DNA from 2 places in the Dorea sp. Marseille-P4042 genome. Region 1 is predicted to be linked to the other one. Evidence: riboswitches for the same ligand, from Rfam matches in the RefSeq annotation. Region 1 holds a riboswitch; the other holds the start of a gene.
What was found. A riboswitch is a leader RNA that binds a small molecule or an ion and turns the genes downstream of it on or off. The one in region 1 is predicted to bind cyclic di-GMP.
Positions count from the first base shown of each region.

Region 2: it holds a riboswitch for cyclic di-GMP, as region 1 does, so the genes downstream of both, C7E02_RS00370 (hypothetical protein) here and C7E02_RS04470 (extracellular solute-binding protein) in region 1, are expected to answer to the same signal.

Region 1 covers NZ_OLMI01000001.1:879,555-882,724, forward strand. The annotation lists partial or broken gene C7E02_RS04465 (ATP-binding protein) at 1-149, opposite strand, end outside; gene C7E02_RS04470 (extracellular solute-binding protein) at 146-1,888, opposite strand; cyclic di-GMP riboswitch class I at 1,967-2,042, opposite strand; gene C7E02_RS04475 (substrate-binding domain-containing protein) at 2,278-2,562, opposite strand; gene C7E02_RS19590 (hypothetical protein) at 2,472-2,837, opposite strand; gene C7E02_RS04485 (hypothetical protein) at 2,997-3,170, opposite strand, start outside.
Region 2 covers NZ_OLMI01000001.1:81,995-85,164, reverse strand. The annotation lists gene C7E02_RS00395 (WYL domain-containing protein) at 1-56, opposite strand, end outside; tRNA gene C7E02_RS00390 (tRNA-Met) at 76-149, opposite strand; tRNA gene C7E02_RS00385 (tRNA-Val) at 167-239, opposite strand; gene bilS (flavodoxin family protein BilS) at 311-814, opposite strand; partial or broken gene C7E02_RS00375 (response regulator) at 852-1,202, opposite strand; gene C7E02_RS00370 (hypothetical protein) at 1,192-1,491, opposite strand; cyclic di-GMP riboswitch class I at 1,621-1,696, opposite strand; tRNA gene C7E02_RS00365 (tRNA-Met) at 1,790-1,863, opposite strand; gene ftsH (ATP-dependent zinc metalloprotease FtsH) at 2,133-3,170, opposite strand, start outside.

The DNA.
Region 1 (3,170 bases):
AATCGTTCTTCATAAATAAACTTTTGAATATATGACTGATTCAGGAAAACAAATAAACCGAGCATCACCAAGATCGTAACAATACATCCCAATATAACTTTTTTATATTTATTTATCTTCTCCAATGTACTGTTCTTGCTTAGTTTCATTTCACATCTGCCTCACTCAGTGTTTTAAATTTTGAAAAGTAATCTTTCGCTGCATCCATTCCCACAATACCGCTGTCATTTAATGCAACATCTTCATTTGCTCCGCAAATAACAACCTGATAAGTTTCATCATCTTCAAGTTCTTTATCCTTCACCAGCACATATGGATAGGTGTTGCCTGTACCTGCGGCATCATAACCATCTTCACATAACTTTTTGATATCTTTCCCTGTAATTTTCGCTGTCTGTATTGTGCCATACCAGCTTGTTGGAAGAATCGTACAAATATCAGCTTCTGTAATATCCTGTGCATAAAGCTTTCCATTCACACCCGCTGTATTCTGATCTTTTCCATTACCATGTATCCATTCCCCTAAAGAAATCAGTGCCGCATCACTTTTTGTTGCTTCCATAAAGCTTTTTCCAATCAGTTTTGCACAGCTCTCCTGAGAGATAGTTTCAGTTGTAGTCGTGATAACTTCCGGTTTATTGTTTACCACAGAATCCTGATCCGTATCCAGCTGATCCACAACATCTTCAAGCGTTGCCTGATCCTGAAGGTATTCCAGCATACGATTTCCTGTATTTACCAATGCATTTTCCCACCCTGCATAAATAAGCAGTGCCGTATTTCCAGCATTGATCTCATCAGCAATATCTCCATAATAGGTATCGTCTGCATTCCAGTCTTTAAATGGAAGTAAACTCGATTTCAATTTTGATTCGTCATATACCGCAGTCGTTCCTTCCACGGAAGAAAGAATCTCCATAACTTTTAATGCATCTTCCAGTTTTTGTGGATTCTCCTCTAATTTTTTGCTCAATCCATGATAGCGTGTCACATTCAAAATATATACATTCTGGCTTCCGTCTTCAGAAAGATATGGCATTAATCCAAACCGATCCTTTGTATCATCTGTTTCCCCGATACCATTTTTGCTTCCAAGCAGGAATAACGTATTGCCTTCCATAAATTCATTTCTGGTTTCATCATCGCTCTGGGGATTCTTTTTATTCGTAGTAAACATGCCCAGGTCTTTCCATTTCTGAATATATTCCATGCAATCCATCATGCCCTGTGTATCACGCACATTGGCCTTTCCTGTCAGATAATCCTTTTGCCACTGTTTGCCCTGAAAAGTTCCCAGAAATCCCGTATCCGCAATATTGCACATATATTGAAATCCGTAACCCGGAAATTCGATCTGTGCCAGGCAAAGCTGTACCCCTGCCGCCTTTGCTTCCTCTGCCAGGTTTTCCAGATCAGCAAAGGATTTTGGGAGCTTCCATCCATGTTCTTCTAATAAAGTCTTGTTATAGGTAATGCCTAAACAGCTGTAAGCTGACGGAAGCATGTAAATGGCTCCATCATCTGAGACATCCTGCAGTCTGGATTCTACATAGTTGTCTGTAAAATCATAACTTGAAAGGTCGATCATCTTATCACTCATGTCATTGATGTCTGGATCATAAACTGTCTGTGTACAAATATCGGGAAGATCATCTGCTGCTAACATATTCTGTAAATATTGTGTGGTGTTTGCACCTGAATAGGAAAGAATCTCCAGATTTACTTCCGGATACTTCTCATGTACCAGATCAGCTAATCGATCACACTCTATATAAGGTGCCAGAATAGTGACTGCTTCATGTTCACTCGTCGCATTCTTATTCGTACAGCCCGTAAGACATAACAGCACAGTTACAACAGATACACCTAATATTTTTTTCAATTTCATAACTTTCCTTTTCCTTTCATCTTCTGTGGATAAGTCATTCCTTAAAAAAGCACTGTCAGACAGACAGTGCACCTCATTTTATGCAACTGGCTGCCATTTTACAGGCCCTGTAGCTTTGCGTCCCAGACTTTCATCTGGTTTGCCGATTTCCTTATTATAGCTTTTAAATTTATGCAAAAAACTGGTTTTATTATACTATAGCGTATCTACTGTACGCAAGAAAAACATTACCGTTTTAACGCCCGAAAACAACACATCTTATTATAAGACATGAAAATGCCAGTATCATGGATTCGTTATCTGTAACCCAAATACTGGCATTCAATTAGGAGTATTCAAATATTCTTCTTTCTCTACCGGAATTACTCCATATTTTCTGAACTATTTAATCATTGTATTTTTTCAATCAGTTCTGACAACATTTTAACCGCATTCTCGGCAATTTCCCCCATTGGGGCGTGATAAGTTGTCAGCGGAGGAATCATATGCTTTGTCACAAATATGTCATCAAAGCCAACCACCGATATATCCTGCGGAATCTGCATACCACACTGATTAATTTCACTGTATATGCCAATTGTCATCATATCGATCGTAGCAAAAAAGGCAGTCGGCCGTTCTTGCTTCTCCAAGGCTTCAACGGTACGCTGACATGCTTCGTCAATTGTATCCACATCATAGATAAAGTACCGTTTATAATCCGTGATTCTAAATTCTTCCAGTGCTCTTTTACCATTCCTTCATGAGCAAACCGGTCAACGCCTCCTCCCTGTTTATCTCCCACTCCTGCACTATGACAAAGAGTGAGTTCACAGGGATGTCCGGTATTCAGATAACGTTCCTCCAGCTTCTTCAGAAAAAATGAAGGTTCATTAATTCCTCCACCTCCCGCTGTCAGCCACACGCAAGAACCATCTTCAATTAATTCTGCAGCAGTTTCTGCCGTCATATTTTTATTTTTCCAGCATAATGTATCAAAAATTGCAATGCTAAAATAAGAAACTGTATATAGAACCAGCCACAGATATATGTTTTTTATATGCATAAAATATGCAATGACCAACAGTGCCGCACCAACAAAAGATAGGTTGCAAACATCCACACGATTTTAAAGGACATTACAGGATATTGTGCCTCCTGTATTTGTATACCTTATTGCATTGCTTATAATATTAAGACAGACTTCTGACAGATGCGGTGCATCCATATATACATACGGATACAGAATCTGTTCTGTCAGAGAGAGCGTCTGATTTTTACTTTCTGCCTGTTGTTGGAACAT
Region 2 (3,170 bases), 800 kb from region 1:
TCAACCTCAAGCCAATTTTCACTTTTTATACAAAAAAAAGAAATCTGCTTTTGCAAATTCCTTTTCTTACACAAGTAGCGGGAACTGGATTTGAACCAGCGACACCGCGGGTATGAACCGCGTGCTCTAGCCAACTGAGCTATCCCGCCATATATTGAGGTATATATGGGACCAATAGGGCTCGAACCTATGACCCTCTGCTTGTAAGGCAGATGCTCTCCCAGCTGAGCTATGATCCCATATCTTGTGGCTCTCTCGAACCGACTTCGTTAGTATACATCAATATAGTGAGTATTGTCAATAACTTTTTTTATTTTTTTATTATCTTTTTTAATTTTTCCAGATCGTCCATATCAGGATGTGACAATGCACAGTCAAAATTTGCGATCAACATATCAAGATTCGCTGGATGTTCCGGATTTTCTTTCATCTTTACATATCGTTCACGCACAGATTGTGGCATTTTTCCCTGGCACATATACTCTCCAATAACAGCATTGCTTGAATCAATGGATTGTTTGACTTGTCCGAGGATCTTTTCAAAATATACATCACTTCCACCGAACCCAGCCGTTCCAAACAGAAAAATCTTCTTGTTTTTTAGTTTCGCTAATAATTCTAATGTCTTGGTATCCGCACTCCCTTTGTCAGTCCAAAATCCGATATACAACAAATCGGATGGAGGGATCTTTGAATCATTCTCCCCAAAATAATCACACTTATCTTTTGGCAATATTTCATAGACTGCATCAGCCAGCTTCTTTGTATTACCAGTTGAACTACTGAATACGATTGAATAATTTTCTTGTTCCATATCTCATCGTCTCCTTCTTTGTTTGATTTTTGCTGTACTAAACTCTCTCCAGATTATGTTGTAACGCATCAATCAAATCTTTAATAACAATTGGCTTGGATAAAAATCCATCCATACCACATTCCAGTGCTTTCTTTCTATCTTTCTCAAAAGCATTGGCAGTCATAGCAAGAATTGTAATTCCCGCCAATTTGGGATCCTCCAGTGCACGGATCTGCTTTGTTGCCTCATATCCATTCATCACAGGCATCTGCACATCCATCAGCACCAGATCATAGCCAGCTGCTGTTGAATTCTTAACCTTCTCCACTGCCTCTGCTCCATCTTCTGCTGTATCAACCAGGAAGCCATATTCATTAAGGATCTCCACCGCAATTTCACTGTTCAAAAAGGTCTTTGTTCACTACAAAGCCATGCGCATCCGCACACACCGGAAGCCAGTTTACGCTTCCATCTTCATTCATAAAATTATTAAGATATGTGTCATAGACAGCACCTGCCACGTTAGTTGTAGAAAGATCCATCAGACTGTCTTTCAGAGGACTTGCATCGTGAAGCGAAAAACGACAGCAGGTTATAATATCCGGAAATCCACCGTTTTCCTTAAGAAACTTGTAGAAATCCAGGTCATTATTGCCTACTACAAATTCAACATTGATATTCGGAAGCTGTTCCATTTTTTCTTTTTCAATATGCTCTCCCTTGTGAAATTGTTTTCCACTAATTCATGAATTATCTTTACTAATAGTTTCGTATCAACAGATTATATAAAAAACACCATCTAAAATAGACAGTGTACATTCTTTTTTTACAACTGGCTACCATTTTACAGGTCCTATAGCTTTGCGTCGCAGACTTTCGTCTGTTTTGCCCAAAATATTATTTTAATTATAGCACTTCTTATTTTCTCATGTCCATATTTTTCTATGTTAGAGTATAAAAAAAAGAACACACAATGTGAATTCTCTTTCCAAGTAGCGGGAACTGGATTTGAACCAGCGACACCGCGGGTATGAACCGCGTGCTCTAGCCAACTGAGCTATCCCGCCATATTTATATTCGCTGCTCTCTTGAACCAGCCTACTAAGTTTACAATAAGATTCTACTTTCGTCAACATATTTTTTAAAATTTTTCAATTTTTTCTACATTTGCAAAAATTCCATCTTTTATTCCGTCCCTCGCATCAGTAAATACCGGTGTTCCAATAGATAATCAAAAGAAAAAGTGAGTCTGTGCGTGGAATCCGTTTTTACCTCGTAGATATATTTTCCCGAACTCCTGCACATTCTCACCGAGTATATTTACTCCTCTTCCTGATCAGGCGTTTAAAATATTCATGAATTCTTCTCCTGTAATCGTTTCTTTCTCATACAGATACCTTGCCAGATCGTCCAGTTTTTCTCTGTTCTCCATCAATATTCCAGCTGCTTTTTCGTGTTCACTTCGAACAACTTCCACAACCTTCTCATCAATCTTTGTCTGCGTCTCTGCCGAACAGGTCAGGGAAGAATCTCCGCCCAGATACTGATTCGTCTGCACTTCCATTGCAACCATATCAAAATCACACGTCATTCCATATCTTGTGATCATAGCCCTTGCAAGCTTGGTTGCCTGTTCAATATCATTGGAAGCTCCCGTCGTGACTGAACCAAACACAATTTCTTCCGCTGCCCTTCCTCCTGTAAGAGTCGCGATCTTATTCAGGATTTCTTCTTTTGTCATCAGATAATGATTGCCTTCCTCGACCTGCATCGTATAGCCAAGAGCCCCCGACGTTCTGGGAACAATGGTAATCTTCTGTACCGGAGCTGAATTAGTCTGTTTTGCAGCCACAAGCGCATGCCCGATTTCATGATATGCCACAATACGCTTTTCTTTATCTGTCAGGATCGCATTTTTCTTCTGATATCCGGCGATAACAACCTCAATACTCTCCTCCAGATCTTCCTGCGTTACAAATTTACGGTTGTCACGAACTGCACGAAGTGCTGCTTCATTTACAATATTAGCAAGTTCCGCTCCAGAAGCTCCGGAAGCCATACGTGCCACTTTATTATAATCTACATTATCACCAACTTTTATTTTTTTTGCATGAACCTTCAGGATATCTTCTCTTCCTTTCAGATCAGGAAGTTCTACCGGCACACGTCTGTCGAACCGTCCCGGTCTTAAAAGAGCCGGATCCAGGGATTCTGGACGGTTCGTTGCCGCAAGAATGATCACGCCCGTGTTGTCTTCAAATCCATCCATCTCTGTCAGCAACTGATTCAAGGTCTGCTCACGTTCATCATTTCCACCTATCTGTCCATCCCGCTTCTTACCGATTGCATCTATCTCATCAATAAACACAATACA